DNA from 4 places in the Agrobacterium sp. DSM 25558 genome. Region 1 is predicted to be linked to each of the others. Evidence: riboswitches for the same ligand, from Rfam matches in the RefSeq annotation. Region 1 holds a riboswitch; each other region holds the start of a gene.

The links. A riboswitch is a leader RNA that binds a small molecule or an ion and turns the genes downstream of it on or off. The one in region 1 is predicted to bind cobalamin.
Region 2: linked by a shared signal. The riboswitch ahead of DSM25558_RS08735 (CbtB domain-containing protein) and the one ahead of DSM25558_RS16830 (ABC transporter substrate-binding protein) in region 1 are both predicted to bind cobalamin.
Region 3: linked by a shared signal. The riboswitch ahead of DSM25558_RS11655 (DUF1636 family protein) and the one ahead of DSM25558_RS16830 (ABC transporter substrate-binding protein) in region 1 are both predicted to bind cobalamin.
Region 4: linked by a shared signal. The riboswitch ahead of bluB (5,6-dimethylbenzimidazole synthase) and the one ahead of DSM25558_RS16830 (ABC transporter substrate-binding protein) in region 1 are both predicted to bind cobalamin.

The regions. Positions count from the first base shown of each region.
Region 1 is NZ_FMUD01000019.1:77,692-81,900, reverse strand. Features, by position in the region: gene DSM25558_RS16835 (glucose/quinate/shikimate family membrane-bound PQQ-dependent dehydrogenase) at 1-1,275, shown strand, start outside; cobalamin riboswitch at 1,421-1,647, shown strand; gene DSM25558_RS16830 (ABC transporter substrate-binding protein) at 1,835-2,866, shown strand; gene DSM25558_RS16825 (FecCD family ABC transporter permease) at 2,869-3,888, shown strand; gene DSM25558_RS16820 (ABC transporter ATP-binding protein) at 3,885-4,209, shown strand, end outside.
Region 2 is NZ_FMUD01000007.1:180,406-184,614, forward strand. Features, by position in the region: gene DSM25558_RS08720 (metallophosphoesterase) at 1-392, shown strand, start outside; gene DSM25558_RS08725 (c-type cytochrome) at 598-1,029, shown strand; gene DSM25558_RS08730 (cytochrome c) at 1,100-2,017, shown strand; cobalamin riboswitch at 2,047-2,306, shown strand; gene DSM25558_RS08735 (CbtB domain-containing protein) at 2,456-2,638, shown strand; gene DSM25558_RS08740 (CbtA family protein) at 2,649-3,362, shown strand; gene DSM25558_RS08745 (hypothetical protein) at 3,364-3,663, shown strand; gene DSM25558_RS08750 (hypothetical protein) at 3,760-4,209, shown strand, end outside.
Region 3 is NZ_FMUD01000011.1:54,158-58,366, forward strand. Features, by position in the region: gene cobN (cobaltochelatase subunit CobN) at 1-762, opposite strand, end outside; gene cobW (cobalamin biosynthesis protein CobW) at 766-1,803, opposite strand; gene DSM25558_RS11655 (DUF1636 family protein) at 1,797-2,195, opposite strand; cobalamin riboswitch at 2,337-2,549, opposite strand; gene cobO (cob(I)yrinic acid a,c-diamide adenosyltransferase) at 2,655-3,272, shown strand; gene DSM25558_RS11665 (cobyric acid synthase) at 3,276-4,209, shown strand, end outside.
Region 4 is NZ_FMUD01000001.1:27,849-32,057, forward strand. Features, by position in the region: gene DSM25558_RS00160 (carboxymuconolactone decarboxylase family protein) at 1-300, opposite strand, end outside; gene DSM25558_RS00165 (phospholipase D family protein) at 385-1,887, opposite strand; gene DSM25558_RS00170 (hypothetical protein) at 2,001-2,192, opposite strand; cobalamin riboswitch at 2,293-2,474, shown strand; gene bluB (5,6-dimethylbenzimidazole synthase) at 2,548-3,234, shown strand; gene DSM25558_RS00180 (DUF2865 domain-containing protein) at 3,436-4,209, opposite strand, start outside.

The sequences.
Region 1 (4,209 bases):
TCCGGCGTCATCCGTGCGTTTGATGTTGCCACTGGTGCTTTGATCTGGAATTGGGATTCGGGAAACCCTACCCAGACCCAACCGCTTCAATCGGGTCAGACCTATACGACCAACTCTCCCAACAGCTGGTCGGTATTCAGCGTCGATGAAGCGCTTGGGCTTGTCTACATTCCTTTGGGAAATCAGGTTCCGGACCAACTCGGTATGGGTCGGAGCGAGAATGTCGAGAAATATTCATCGTCCATCGTCGCACTGGATGTAAACACTGGGCAGGACAAGTGGGTACGCCAGTTCGTGCATCACGACCTCTGGGACATGGATGTTCCGGCGCAGCCTGTGTTGCTCGACATTACCAAGAAGGACGGTCAGACGGTTCCGGCACTGGTTGGGCCAACCAAGCAGGGTGATATCTACGTTCTGGACCGTCGCAGTGGCGAGCCGATCCTGGCCGTCACGGAAGAAAAGGCTCCCGGTGGCGCGATCCCGGAAGATTTCAGCGCGCCGACGCAGCCGACATCCGCTTTGTCGTTCAAGCCTGATCCGCTGGTTGAAAAGAACATGTGGGGCGTCTCCATGTTCGACCAGCTGGCCTGCCGCATCAAGTTCCATCAGCTAAATTATGAGGGCCGCTACACGCCGCCGTCGCTGAATGGGTCTCTGATTTATCCCGGCAATTTCGGCACATTCAACTGGGGCAGCGTGGCTGTTGATCCAGAGCGCCAGGTCATGTTCGGCATGCCGACCTATCTGGCCTTCACGTCGCAGCTCGTTCCGCGCTCTCAGATTCCGCCACGCGGTCAGGATGAAAAGGGCAGCGAGCAAGGCCTGAACCGGAATGATGGTGCGCCCTATGGTGTCTTTATGGGGCCATTCTTGGGGCCATTGGGTGTTCCTTGCCAGGCTCCGCCATGGGGCTATGTCGCAGGTGCTGATCTGCGCACCGGTGATGTCGCCTACAAACACAAGAACGGCACCGTCTATGACATGACGCCGCTGCCGCTGCCGTTCAAAGTGGGTGTTCCCGGTATCGGCGGACCGATGATCACCAAGGGTGGCGTTGCGTTCCTGGGGGCTGCGGTCGATAATTATCTGCGCGCCTATGACCTGACATCCGGAAAACAGCTTTGGGAAGCACGTCTTCCTGCTGGCGGTCAGGCAACGCCGATGACCTATGCCATGGACAATGGCAAACAATATGTGGTGATGGTTGCGGGCGGACATGGTTCGGTCGGCACCAAGCCTGGTGATTACGTCATCGCCTACACGCTGCCTTAAAAATCTATCGAAAAGTCGATTTCGGAATGGCCGGGGAAAAACTTCCCGGCCATTTTTCGTTGTGACTGCCAGCGACGCCAATTTAGAGCTTGCGATAAAATGTAATAACATTACAAAAGCAATGCTTGACGACTCGTTTCCAATACGTCTATCTGGTTGTGACGGTTTCGAGCGAGTGATCGCAAGGAATAATAGGGAATGCGGTGCGAGCCTTCGGGTTTAATGCCGCAGCTGCCCCCGCAACTGTAAACGGATTGTCCAACCCTTTGGCGCTTTTACAAGCGTCATGCCACTGCGAATCGATATTGCGGGAAGGTGGGTGAAGACGCAAATCCGTGAGCCAGGAGACCTGCCGTCATAAGTTCATTCCAATTCACGGGCGGGGATGCCCGGAGCAGGAGACGTCGTGATTGCATCTTGCGCACCTCAGCGCCTTATTCCATCTGCCATGTCCCGGTTTCAGATCGTCCCAGTGCTGCGTGTTGCGGACTGAAGGTCTAAACATGTTCATACAAGGCTGCCTTTGTGCCGCCCATGACGATCGGGGACTATCGAAACAATGACATTCCATTTCAAAAAGACGATGTGTGCTGCGGCTTTTGTTGTCGCGACAATGGGCGCATCGATGCTTTCAGCGCAAGCGGCTGAAACAACCTATCCTCTGACGATCAAGAATTGTGGTCGGGACGTAACCTATCCGCATGCGCCGCAGCGCACCGCATCGCTTGGCCAGAGCACCACGGAAATTTTGTATCTGCTTGGTCTCGCCGACAAGGTTGTTGGCACCGCCGTATGGATTGGCCCCGTCATCAAGGGATATGAAGACGCCAATGCCAAGGTCAAGCGCCTTGCCGATAACGACCCCAGTTTCGAAAGTGTTCTGGCCACCAAGCCTGATCTCGTCACGGCGCAGTTTCAGTGGCATGTCGGCCCCGAAGGCATCGTTGCCAAGCCGGAGCAGTTCGAAGAGCTGAACATCCCCGTTTACACCTCGCCCGCCGATTGCACCGGCAAGGACAATACCGGTGGTGGCGATGGCGTGCGTCATTCCGTGTTCACGATGGATCTGATCTATCAGGAAATCACTGAACTCGCGCAAATATTCAACGTTCAGGACAAGGGTGAAAAGCTGGTTGCCGATCTCAAAACCCGTGAGGACGTGGCGCGCAAGAAGATCGCGTCTGCGGATGGAAAGCTGTCTGCCGTCTTCTGGTTCTCCAGTGCAGAGCTTGATATCGATCCCTATGTTGCTGGCAAGAACGGCGCACCCGGCTACATCATGTCGGCGCTCGGCATCAAGAATGTCATCGACAGCGACGAGGAATGGCCAACGGTCGGTTGGGAAACCATCGCCAAGTCCGAACCGACTTTGATTGTGGCGGGTAAGATGGATCGTCGGCGCTTTCCGGCAGACGACGTTGTCGTCAAGGAAAAGTTCCTCAAGGAAGACCCGGTCACAAGCCTCATGCCTGCTGTTAAACAGGGCCACGTCGTTGCCATGGATGCGCAGGCCATGAACCCGACGATCCGCACCATCGAAGGCATTGAAGTTCTGGCCGACGCCGTCGTCCAGCTCGGGCTTTCCAAGTAGCCATGCGTGCTTGTTTCATTTTCACCCGTGCCGCTTTGCTGGCGGCCGGGTGTCTGGCCCTGGCGCTCTGGTTTGGAGCGGCAATCGGCGAGACATCCATTCCCATGGATGTCGTCGCCAAGACGGTGGCAAACCGTGTGTTCCATGCGGGTTATCCGCTGGATGCCATCGATGAAGGCATCATCTGGAATTACCGCCTCAGCCGGGCGGTGGTCGCTGCCTGTTGCGGTGCCGCACTGGCGTTGTCAGGCGTCGTCCTTCAGGCGCTGCTGCGCAATCCATTGGCTGATCCTTACATTCTCGGCATTTCGGCGGGTGCATCCACCGGGGCGGTTAGTGTTGCGATTCTGGGGTTCGGTGCCGGCATGCTGACCATGCCACTCGGTGCATTTCTGGGTGCGCTTGTGGCATTTGCCTTGGTCAGTCTGCTTGCCCTGCGCGCAGGTCGCGGAAACAGTGCGATCATTCTGGCTGGCGTCGCGGGCTCACAGTTGTTCAATGCGGTCACGTCTTTCATCGTCACCAAGGCGGCCAATGCAGAGCAGGCGCGTGGCATCATGTTCTGGCTGCTCGGCAATTTGTCAGGAGTGCGCTGGCCGGATGTGTGGCTGGCTCTGCCGGTTACCATCATCGGCTTTGCTGTCTGTCTCTGGCATGCGCGCGCACTGGATGCGTTCACGTTCGGCGCGCAATCAGCCGGGTCTCTCGGCGTACCGGTGCGTCGCGTTTACGTCGTCCTCACTGGCGTATCCGCGCTGATGACCGGTATCATGGTCAGCATCGTCGGCTCGATCGGCTTTATCGGCCTCGTCATTCCCCATGCGGCGCGCATGATCGTGGGCATCCGCCATGGTCGTTTGCTGCCCGTCGCTGCGCTGACGGGTGCAATGTTCATGATCGCTGCCGACATCCTGTCGCGCACCATTATCGCCGGGCAGGTTCTGCCCATTGGCGTCATTACCGCCTTGTTCGGCGCACCCGCCTTTGCGCTCATTCTTAGCCAGCGCAGGAGGGCGATATGATACTTGTCGCTAAAGATCTGTGCTGGTCTGCCGGTGGCGTCGACATCGTCAAGAATGTCAGCCTCGAAATCAAGCCGGGCGAGTTTCTCGGTATTGTCGGGCCGAATGGTTCCGGCAAGACAAGCCTTATGTCCCTTCTGTGCGGTCTCAGAAAAGTGGGCTCGGGCGAAGTCAGTCTCGATGGCAAGGCAATGCAGAGCCTGAACAGGCGCGACGTCGCGCGACATATTGCATTCGTGGAACAACAGGCGGAAACGCAGGAGCGGAGCAACGCGCGTCAGGCTGTGGAACTTGGCCGCACTCCGCATCTTGGGGCCTTGT
Region 2 (4,209 bases), on a different contig from region 1:
TCAGCGACGCGCAGGTGAAATGGCTTGCCGAAACTCTGGATGCAACCGATGCGGCGGGCGAAAACGCCCTCATTTTCTGCCACTATCCGCTTTATCCGGACAACGCTCACAACATGTGGGACGCGCCGCAAACCTTGGCTTTGCTTGGCGCTCACCACAGCGCCAAGACCTGGTTTTGCGGCCACAATCACGTCGGTAATTACGGGCTGCTGGGCCAGACGCATTTCGTGAACGTCAAAGGCATGGTCGATACATTGGACGAAAACACCTTTGCCATTGCCGATATGTTTGAAGATCGCATCGAAATCCGTGGTTTTGGCCGGGAAGAGAGCCGTTCATTGCTTCTTTCAGCCTCGGCAGATCTGCATCAGCCAACTGCGGCGCGGCGATAAAGCAGACCGCCAAAGACGACTTTATATGCCTGATTTCGCTTTAGAAATCACCGGAATGTGACTTCTTTTTGCCATGTGAAACGGGCATCTTCTTTCACGTTCGTTCCCGCATGTCGGGCGGGTGGGACGCTGTTTTGCGACGATGACATGCGAGAACACCAGAATAGAGACCCCTCCGGCGCGCCGGTTTCAGGAGAGAGAAACGATGAAGCTTAGAACCATTGCTGCTTCCATAATGATAGGCTGTCTTTGCGCCGGTGCGGTTTCCGCAGCCGGCGAGGTCGAAAAGCGCGAAGGCTTGATGAAGGGTATCGGCGGTGCCATGGGCGCGCTCGGTGCCATCGCCAAGGGTGAAAAGCCCTACGACGCCGCTGCCGTCAAGACCGCCGTCACCACCATCAGCGCCAACGCCAAGGCTTTCCCGGACCAGTTCCCAGCCGGTTCTGAAGGCGGCGCTGCGTCTCCGGCCATCTGGCAGAACTTTGCAGACTTCAAGGCGAAGTCCGAAAAGCTCGGAACGGATGCCGACACGGTTCTGGCGCAACTGCCGACGGATCAGGCCAGCGTCGGTGCTGCCTTGAAGACACTGGGCGCTGATTGCAGCAGCTGCCATCAGGCTTACCGTCTCAAAAAGTAACATGACAAATGTGGTCCGCCGGTCAAATGGCGGGCCTTTTTCTCGATAGATCGATCAAATGGAGAAGACAATGGCTTCCATCTGGGCAAAGCTGGCGGGTGGTGCTGTTGTTGCCGGTGCCGTCGGGTTCGGCATTTTCATGTGGGTAACTGCGCCACAGCGCCAGCCGCCAAGCCATTGGGCCAATCTGGGTGAACCCAATCTCGCCAATGGTGAAACCCTGTTCTGGGCAGGCGGCTGCGCGAGCTGCCACGCCGCGCCGGATGCCACGGGCGATGCGTTGAAGGTGCTGTCCGGCGGGCAGGCGCTGCCAAGCCCGTTCGGCACCTTCCACATGCCCAACATATCTTCCGATCCTCAGCACGGCATCGGCGCGTGGACCGTGGCGCAATTCGGCGATGCGATGACGCGCGGCGTGGGCAAGGATGGCGAGCATCTCTACCCATCTTTCCCATACAATTCCTATGCGCGAATGACGCCGCAGGATGTCAATGATCTCTTCGCCTATCTGAAAACGCTGCCCGCCAGCATCAATGATGCACCGGGCCACGATCTGCCATTCCCATTCAACATTCGTCTTGCCCTGGGTGGCTGGAAATTCCTGTATTTCGACAAAGGCCAGCCGCGCGTGCAGCTTGCCAATGCCGATGCGGCAGTCCTTCGCGGGCAATATCTGGTGGAAGGCCTTGGCCATTGTGGCGAATGCCACACCCCACGCGACGCACTGGGCGGCTTCCTGAAAAGCCAATGGCTAGCCGGTGGACCGAACCCGGAAGGGGAGGGCCGCATTCCCGATATCCGGCCTGAGTCTCAACCCATCGGTTCGTGGTCGCAGGCTGATATCGCCAATTATCTCGAGACCGGCTTTACACCGGATTTCGATAGCGCCGGTGGCTCCATGGTCAAGGTGCAACAGAACATGGCCCACCTTCCCGCCGAAGATCGCAACGCGATTGCGGCGTACCTCAAGGCATTGCCATCTCCGTGATCAGCCATTGACTCGGATGCGCTTCCGCCGGATAACAGTTGTGTGATGGTCTTTCCGGGTTCGCCCGGAAAGTGAAAAGGGAACACGATAGAAGCCTCATGCTTCGATTCGTGGCTGCCCCCGCAACTGTGAGCGGATAGCCTGAAAACGAAAAGCCACTGGTCTGGCGCATCGACGCGAAATCACCTTCGATTTCGTAAAGTACGATGCGGATACAGAAGGATCGGGAAGGTGTTTTCAAGGTTACGACCCGCGAGCCAGGAGACCTGCCATCACGTGAGTGTCGTCAATACCGGCGGGGTGTCCGGAACAGCACGGTTGGCAGGTCGGTTTGTCCGGCCCTTAAAACCATGTGTCTCTTTTCCCCGTGGTGAATGTTGAATGCGGTCGTGTGGCTATTGATCAGAATAGCGCCCACCCGCACAGGAAGGGATCACCATGTCTATCCAGCAGAATACGGCCACATCAGCCGTATCAATCAAAACATCGAAGATTGCGCAGTCGTTGACAGCCGCCGCACTTGGCCTGTTCATCGTCGGTTTCGTTGGCTTCTCGCATATCGAAGCGGTGCACAATGCCGCCCATGATACGCGCCATGCCAATGCCTTCCCTTGCCATTGAGGGAACAGAGATGCCATTTTTCCGTAATATCGTTTTCACCGCCGTTCTGGTGGGGCTGATTGCCGGTCTCGCCGTCAGCGCCATGCAGGCCATCGGCACCACGCCGCTCATCCTTCAGGCTGAAACCTTTGAAAATGCCGGCGGCGAAGCTGCTCCCGCCCACACCCATGATGCCGCAACACCGGCCGACCATCATCATGATGCCGAAGCCTGGACACCGGCCGATGGTTTCGAGCGCAACGCCTACACCATCGCCGCCAATGTGCTGACCGCCATCGGTTACGCGCTGGTCCTGACGGCACTGATTTCCCTGCGCGGCTCCGAAGCTGGCTGGCGCGAAGGTCTGTTCTGGGGGCTTGCCGGTTTCGCCGCCGTCATGCTGGCACCCATGATCGGTCTGCCACCGGAACTACCGGGAAGCCCGGCGGCGGCTCTCGGTGCGCGTCAAACGTGGTGGATCGCCACGGTGGCCGCAACGGCGGGCGGCATCGCGCTGCTTGCCTTCAGACGCGGTGAGCCATGGGCTGCGGTTCTGGCCATCGTGCTCATTGCGGCACCACACGTCATCGGCGCACCTCTGCCGCCGGAGGGCGAACACGCCTTGGCACCTCTGCCACTGGAGCGCCGGTTCATGGTGCTGGCAACCGTCACCAGCTTCATGTTCTGGATCATTGTCGGAACCTTGAGCGGGCTTTTCCTCAAGCGTTTAGACGTTGCCAAATAAGATGGAAAACGCAGTCGAGTGGAGCGATGAGCTTGACGCACTGCGTTTTTCCGTCCCCGGTCATGGCGCGCCTTGCGCCATGCACCGGCTGGCCTTCAAGGCGCTGTTGCGCCACGAGCCTGATAGGGAAGCGTGCCTCCAGTTTTTCGAGGACAATAGCCAAGCTTTCACGACCGCCGCCGCGACGAAGATCGCGCGTGTCTCGCTTCCTTTCGATCGTAGCCTGCATCTCAACAGCCGCGACATTCGCCAAGCGTTGACCTCAAATACTCCAGGCCAATTTCTCGCACAATCACCATAAAAATGATCGTCAATAAAATCTTATAAGTTGATTCTTGCGTCCAAATTTGCAATTTATGATTGTTATAAGGTTTCTTTGCAAACGGAGTAAAAAGCCGTGACTGTTTCTGGTATAGATATAAAGACTGTGTTGCCAGCGGCCCAATCGCGATCTAGTTATAGAGAAGAAGGTTCCGATTTCGGACAATTTCTGGAGCAGAAGAGCATTCAGGATAGTACCTCAGATATTGAAACAAATAATGCATCCGAGGAAAAGCGGTCTGGCGATGACCCAGGACTATCTGAGGACGTTACGATGTATACGGCTCCCGATGGGACTGTATGGACGCAGTACGATATAGGGAAAATTCTGACTGACCACGATAAAATGGTTCTTGGCTGGCCTGTCTCACCCAATCAGACAGAGCGGGGTATGATGGCGGGCATGGTTGCGATGGATCGAGCCGATGGGACCCTGACAGGTGCGATCTCAAGCGACTATATTCTCGGTAGCAAGGCGAAAGGGATCATTGGTTTGATAGAGCGATGGCCTGCCGGTGTCGTGAGC
Region 3 (4,209 bases), on a different contig from region 1:
CTCTTCCAGAAACCGGATCGCGTCCTGATCCTTCAAGCCGCTAACGAAAATCGGCAGCGGTGCGAAGCCTTTCGCGCGCAAAGCACCAAACAGCGCATCGATGGGTGCCACATCTGCGGCCAGCAACATGGAACGATAAAACAGGATGGGCAGGATAGGGGCATTTTCTGGAAATTCATGGAGCGCCTGGGCGAGATCGACAGATCCCTCTCCTGGTCGATAGAAACCGGCTTTCGGCAGAGGTTCCGCCACGATATCCGGCCATGCATCGCCACGTGCAACAGCGGTCAGCCCAGCTGCCACACGGATCATATTATCAGGACCGCCTGCGCGGAAAAACGAAAGGATGGTATTGAGTGTTTCAAGATCGACGGTGGAAGCCGCCTCCAGCTTTTCGTCCCGCTCGCTGCATTCACCGGGCAACAACACCAGCTTGATCCCGCGATGACGCGCCATTCTCGATAGCTGGTCCACCCCATAACGCCAGCGCTCAGCGCCGCCGAGAATCCGGATAAGGATCAATTTGGCATGTTCGGCCGTCTTTTCGATCCACAGATCGACCGACATGGGGTGGCGAAGCTCGGAAAGATTGGCGGATACCAGCGAGACAGAACCGTCGCCAGCGTGCGCCCATCCGCGTTCCAACCCAGCAAGATCGCTGGCGGAAAAAGACATCGCCACCACATCCGCCCGTGGCTGGTTGAGATCAACCGGCTCGATCAGGTCATCCAAAGACGAGGATGTGGTGGCAAGGATGTGCATGGATCAGGCTGCCAACATCCGCTCGATTTTTTCGCGGTTGATGCCTTTTTCGCCGATCACCACAAGGCGGCTGCGGCGGACTTCACCGGCAGCCCAGGGACGATCGAAGTAATGGTTGACCCGTGAACCGACGGCCTGCACCTGCAAACGCATCGGCTTGGAAGAGACCTCAACGAAACCCTTGATGCGCAGCACGTTTTCAGAAGCCGCCGTCTCGGAAATGCGTGCAGCCAACGCATCTGCGTCGGTTACCGCATCCAGTTCCACGACAAAGCTGTCGAACTCATCGTGATCGTGGTCTTCTTCCTCGTCGTGATGGGTGTGACGATTATCGATATCCTCTTCCACCGCAAGCCCAAGCCCGATGAGGACAGCAGGATCAATCACCCCATTGGACGCCACGATGATTTTTGCCGCCTTCGGAAGATGTGCATTGATATGCGCCTTAGCGCGCTCGAGACCCTCTGCATCCAGCAGATCGCCCTTGGTCAGAACAATAAGATCGGCGCAGGCAATCTGATCTTCAAAGACTTCCTCGACCGGATCGTCGTGATCCAGCGCTTCATCGTTCTGGCGCTGGGCCGCAAGGGCCTCGAGATCATGCGACACCATGCCTTCGGCAAGGGCTGCACCATCGGCAACAGCCACCACGGCATCCACCGTCACGCGGCTCTTGATAGCGGGCCACTGAAACGCCTGAACCAACGGCTTTGGCAAAGCCAATCCAGATGTCTCGATAAGGATATGCTCTACCCGTGGCTCGCGGCTGAGGATTTGCTCGATGGCTGGCTGGAAGTCATCGGCAACTGTGCAGCAAATGCAGCCATTGGCCAATTCCACGATATTCTCCTCCGGGCAGCTTTCGATGCCGCAGCCTTTGAGAACATCGCCATCGATGCCGACATCGCCGAATTCGTTGACGATGATAGCCAGCCGTTTTCCATCCAGTTTCTCCAGCAGGCCACGTAACAAGGTGGTTTTGCCAGCGCCAAGAAAGCCGGTGATGATGGTGCAGGGAACGCGATCGAGCGTGGTCATGATGTCTCCTCGGTAAAATGCAAAGGGGGAATGCGGGCAACCAAGCCGCGCTTCAAACTGTCAGGCCGTCCGCGCCACGGCATCAGGCCATCCGTGGCCGTTGCCAAAAGGCGTGCACCGACCATCAGGTCGGCGGCATCGTCAGCGGTTAGCGAACCAAACATATAGGACCAGCCGTCCGCACTACGCATCGCCGCACTCAGGCCTCGCTTGCAATTGGCAAGGCAATTGACGCTACGCACCTCGACACCTTCAGTGCGACCAAGCGCGATTGCAGCCTGCGCAAGTGTGGCACCTGGACGGGGCTCCATATTGGGATCGGCTTCATCGCGACAGCTGCGGCACACGAAAACGACGACGCCATGAGACGTTTCACTTTCGGCCTCGGCCGTCATGCCTGGGGATGTCGATGTTATATCCAAGATTAAGCTTTCCGCGCCTGCAAATTCTTTGGGGTGCGGATATCGAAAAACGCCACGCGCCGAGGCACGCTTCGCTGTTCGACAAGACCGACTGACCGGAGCACCCCGCCCGGCAGACGTTTTTCCTGAAGCGGCAGGTCTCCTGGCTCGCAGTATGAAGAACGCCCTTGCACCGCCTTCCCGGACAACATGTCCAGTGGCTTTTGGCGCGGGCTCACCGCTTACAGTTGCGGGGGCAGCCACGGATTGGTCCGCATAACGAATTGAACCGTGTTCCCTCTTAGCTTTTCCCGTTGCCGGAAAAAGACCGTCAGTCCTTAACCCTTATGCCTTGCGGTGCTGGAGTGTCAATGCCGCTCCATGATTGCCGTGAGAACGGATTTGGCTATAGTCGCCGCTTCGAAAAAGCATGCGCCGGAAGGATAAGACGCCATGAACCGCGATATCAGCGACAGCGAGGCCGAACGCCACCGCGCCAAAATGGCCAATCGCAAAGCCGTTCAGGATGCGGAAGTCTCGGAAAAGACCATCGAAAAAGGTCTGCTGATGGTCAATACCGGCCCGGGCAAAGGCAAGTCCACCGCAGCCTTCGGGCTTGCGCTGCGCATGCTGGGCACCAACAGACGCGTCGGCATCGTGCAGTTCATCAAGGGTGCATGGTCCACAGGTGAGCAGCAGGCGCTGGCCCTGTTTGGCGACCGGGTGGAGTGGCGCACCATGGGAGAAGGTTTCACGTGGGACACCCAAGATCTCAAACGCGATGTCGCAGCTGCCACCAAAGCGTGGGAAGAGGCAAAGACCCTGATGGCCGATGAGACTATCAGTTTGGTGGTGCTCGATGAGCTCAATATCGCGTTGCGTTACGATTACCTGCCGCTGGATGAAGTGGTGGCAGCGTTGCAAAACCGCCGTCCGGATCTGCATGTCATGGTCACTGGTCGTAACGCAAAGCCGCCACTGATCGATGCCGCCGACATGGTGACGGAAATGACGCTGGTGAAGCACCACTTCAAGGCGGGTGTCAAAGCCCAGTCCGGCATCGAGTTCTGATCGATGACAGCGCGCGTTTTGATGTTTCAGGGCACCGGCTCTGACGTCGGCAAGTCACTGATGGTGGCGGGGCTTGCCCGTGCCTTCACCCGCCGTGGCCTTTCCGTCATGCCGTTCAAGCCGCAAAACATGTCCAACAATGCCGCCGTCACCGCAGATGGTGGTGAAATCGGCAGGGCGCAGGCTTTGCAGGCGCGGGCGGCGGGTGTCGCCCTTTCCGTACATATGAACCCGGTGCTACTGAAGCCGCAAAGCGAAACCGGCGCGCAGGTGGTGGTGCAGGGCAAGGTGATCGGCAACGCCAAGGCGGCGGATTATCAGCATATGAAAGCGGGCCTGATGCCGCGTGTCCTGGAAAGTTTCGAACATCTGAAGGCCCAAGCCAACCTCGTTCTGGTGGAGGGTGCAGGCAGCGCATCGGAAGTCAATCTTCGCGCCAACGATATTGCCAATATGGGCTTTGCCCGAGCCGCGGATGCACCTGTCATCCTCATCGGCGATATCGATCGCGGTGGCGTCATCGCCAGCCTTGTTGGCACGAAAACGGTTCTAGATGCGGCAGACGCAGCGATGATCGAGGGCTTCATTGTCAATCGCTTCAGAGGTGATCCAACCCTGTTCGATGACGGCATGCGCATCATCCAGGACAAAACCGGCTGGAGCCCGATTGGTCTTCTGCCCCATTTTGCCGACGCCAGCCGCTTGCCCGCCGAAGATGCATTGGGTTTAACGGCACAAGGACAGCGCAAACCGGGCGCAAAAATCCGCATCGCAGTTCCCATCCTGCCGCATATCTCAAACTTCGATGACCTCGACCCGCTGGAGGCTGAGCCCCATGTCGAACTGATTCGCGTGCGGCCGGGTGATGTCATTCCAGCAGATTGCGCACTGGTGCTTCTATGCGGCTCGAAATCCACAATCGCTGACCTGACCACGC
Region 4 (4,209 bases), on a different contig from region 1:
CTCAACGATGGCTTCCAGTTCGTTACCAGATACGCCGTCCCGCACCAGCACAGCGCCATGGGCCAGCATGCAGTAGGACGAGCGAAGTTCGCGCGCTGCAGCAAGCGTTACCAGTTCATAACGTCTAGGCTCGATATTGCCGCGCAGGCTGACGAGAAGCGCGCTCCAGCTTTCCATCACCTCGGGGCGGTGGCCGAATGCAAGATACATATTCGGGAGATATCCGTAAGTGTCCTTGGCACCGCGATACATTTCCGCAATCTTGCGGCTGGCGGTCGGCTCTGGCGGGGCGATAAACATGGGCTTCTCCTGCATTTCAACTCTTTCTGAAATGCGTGAGCAGCCGATTGGATCAGTTCAGCAGTCGCTTTTTCTGCAAAAACATCAAAGCTGCGATTCCAGAGGCAGCAATCCCATCGCGATTACCAGTGCACGGCGACTAAAGCTGGCATAGGGTTCGTGTGTATAATGGCGTGGTTCGCCTTTCACCAACCCTGTCCATACCAAACGCCGCCGCTCGTTCAGCGTCAGTTCGAAACTCATTTGTCGGCTGATTTCGTCCGCAAAGATGTCGTCCATCGCTGTGACGAGGCCAGGCGATGAAAACAGGACGCCCATCTCTGTGTTCAACGACATGGAGCGCGGATCGAAGTTCAGCGAACCGATAAAACCAATTTCCCCATCTCGTGTGAAGGCCTTGGTGTGCAGGCTCGCTTGGCCTGAGCCTCTCAGCGAGAAGGATTTGTGCTGGTCTGCAAGCGAGCGCAACTCATGAATCTTCACATTATTGACCAGCAACGGTCTGCGATAACGCGAGTACCCGGCGTGAACTGCGGCCACATCGGTCGCGGCCAGGGAATTCGTGAGGACGTTGACGGATACGCCCTCCGCAGACAAACGCGAAAGCGTTTCGACGCCTTTCTGGCCAGGAATGAAGTAGGGCGAGGTGATCTTGAGCTGTCGCTTTGCGTCTTCCATGATGGGAAGCAGGGTTTCCATCAGAAAATTATGACCGCTCCTGCGCTTTCCTGCCGCCTTTTCCGGTGGATCTGCTACCACTTGGGCGCTTTCGACCCAGTGAAGATTGTCCGACATCAGGAATTGGCCAGAGTAATGCTGGCTTTCCACCTGCTCGAGATAGGGCCGTGCCGCTTCGCCGGAGGCCAGAAAGTCCATACGGCGGCGAAGTTTTGTAAGCTTGCTGGGCCTGCGAGACAGCAGCGACTTGACGGGAACGGCGACGGCGCTGTTCCAGTAATCGTCGAAAATCTCCTCAGCTTCCGCCACACATTGACCGTAGGCGATGACATCGAAATCCCGGAAATTCGCCTGTTCCGCAGCGTCGAAATAGGCGTCGCCGACGTTGCGCCCGCCGACGATCAGAACCCGGCCATCCGCGATCCACGCCTTGTTGTGCATACGCCGGTTCACGCTGCGAAACCGGAACACCATCTCTATGCCGCGCCTGAAGACGTTCTCACGCGCCTTGGTAGGGTTGAACAGGCGCAGTTCGATATCGGGATGGCTATCTATGGCATGGAAGGCACGGTCGGAGATGGACACGCCAAGATCATCCAGCAGCAAGCGCACTCGTACGCCGCGGTCGGCAGCCGCTATCACCTCACGCATGACGAGCTGGCCGGTCAGATCAGCATTCCACATGTAGTACATGAGGTCGAGACTACGCCCAGCCGCTCGCGCTGAGCCGACCCTTGCGGCAAAAGCGCCGACATTCGACTGAATTAGGGAGAGGGCGTTGGGCTCGGCGTGATCACGATGAATGTCTGCCCAATGGCGATCCAGCGGTGTTTTGTCATCTTCTTTGGGCAGAGCAGCCGATGCGATCTTGATGATGATTTTGTCACGATGACGCGTAGCCAATGCCATACCCGCGACGATGGCGAGCACGATAAGAATCGCAATAGCGACGGTGGCATTCACAGCGATGGTATCACCCGCATCTTTTCATTGAATAAGTATGGTCAGATATCTGGTCTGGATCAATGGATTTCAATGCTTCGCTTGTCGGCCTCTTCCTTGATGATGTCTTCTACGAGCTGTCGCTTCAGGGCCGGGTCGCCCAACATGTAGTCTTCTGCGATTTCAAAAATGGATTTTGGGTTCTCGGTTTTCTTCAGCGTATCGAGATCCTGTCCGATGCGTTGGCGAAGTTCGGCATAATTGTCCATCATGTGTCCTCCATTGTGCAGGGAGAATGCGGTAACGGGGTGGAGGGTTCCGGTATCAATTGGCAAATGACACGGGATTGTCTTGCTTCTTCGCGTTTGCCTCGCGATAACGCCTGTATCAGGTGCCTGCCTTGCGGCGGGAGAATCGGGAACGCGGTGAAATTCCGCGACGTGCCCAACGCTGTAAGGTGGACGCGTGTTGCCATAGGCCACTGAGAAATCGGGAAGGCGGCAACATGCGAGCGAAGCCAAGTCAGAAGACCGGCCTGATGCAATGGACCGACCGCATGGACAGCGCAAGGTTTTTCGAGATGCTGGGCGCACACGTCTCCGGCCTCGGCATTGTTGGGGATTGACGATGCGACCTGATGACCTACAGCGTGGGCTTGTGCCAGCGCATGAATTTTCTGACGACCATAAGAGCGCCGTCTACCGCGCCATCGAAACCCGCCGCGACGTGCGGGACCAGTTTCTGGCCGAGCCCTTGTCCGATGCGCTGGTAGAAAAGCTTCTGAGGGCTGCCCATGCGGCGCCGTCTGTCGGCTTCATGCAGCCATGGAATTTTACACTCGTGACCGATGAAGCTGTGAGGCAGGGCGCGTGGGAGGCATTTTCCCGCGCCAATGCGGAGGCGGCGGACATGTTCGGGGAGGACCAGCAGGTTCTTTACCGCAGCCTGAAACTCGAAGGCATCCGCAAGGCACCGCTATCGATCTGCGTGACCTGCGACCCGACGCGGGGCGGCGATGTGGTGCTGGGGCGAACCCACAATCCGCGCATGGATGTCTACTCCACCGTCTGCGCCATACAGAATCTGTGGCTGGCGGCGAGGGCCGAAGGCATCGGCGTCGGGTGGGTCAGCATTTTCCACGACACCGATATCCGGGATATCCTCGCCATTCCCGAGTACATCGAGATCGTTGCGTGGCTGTGCGTCGGCAAGGTCGATATGCTCTATGGCGAACCGGAACTAGCGGTCAAAGGATGGCGGCAGAGGCTGCCGTTGGAAGAGCTCGTGTTTCGGGATCGTTGGGGTACACGGTAAGATATTCTGCGGTGTTTCTGATGTCATGGCCGCCTCATTCCTGTGCTTGTCACAGGAATCCAGTCAGCCCAAGTCCTTGGGTTGAACAGGGTCTTTCGCCGCGCAGACGCGCGTTAGCTGGATCCCTGTGATAAGCACAGGGATGAGGAGAGGTAGGAGTGTGCATTCCCGTAAAACCGCCTCACCCTTACGGACGATGTTCTACTGTTGCTGCGGCTGTGCGCCCTTCAAAGCCGGATTTTTCAGATCGATGCGGCTCGTTTCGGCGGGCAGGAACTGCGGGCCGACGATGCGGACCTTGCTATTGTTGGGATCGTAATCCCGCTCAGGAACAGGCTCTGCCTTCTCCACCGGTTTCGGCTCCGCAGGCTTGATGTCTGCGGGTTTCGGTATTGTGTCACTCTTCGGTGACGTAATAGTCGTGATGCTCGACATGTCCTGTGACGGGGTGGATTGTGGTGCTTTTGCCTGATCTTCCTGCTTTTTCATCTCGTCGTGATAGGCGGCCATGTTGCAGCTGCAGGATGGCGGGCGGCTGGTGCTTGGGCTGTTGCGGTAGGCAAAGGCTGTTGGCATGGAGGCGTAGGGTTGGCCGGTTTTGGCGGATACCATGTCCGAACTTTCCTGGCCTTCAAGCGAATGGTAGAACAGTTCGGTCTGGGTGCCAGGGCACATGCGCTCGCATTGAGCGGCCTGAGCGCGGAAATCCAGCGGCGTAGCATTCGAGGAAATCGGGAAGAACGCGCCGTCGCAGGTTCTCACGCAGAGAGTTCTGAGGCCACCTTGCATGGGCATATCGGGCGAGGGGCGGTAGTCCTGATTGTCTGGGTTATCGAAGGGATCCGCCGTCCCGCCCATATTCTGATCTTGCGATGGGTCAGTCGAGGTGAAGGATGGTGGTTGCTCATCGAAGCAACCTTGCGCATCCAGTGCCGCCATGATGCGTTCGTGGTTGTCCTGTGCATTATCATCGCG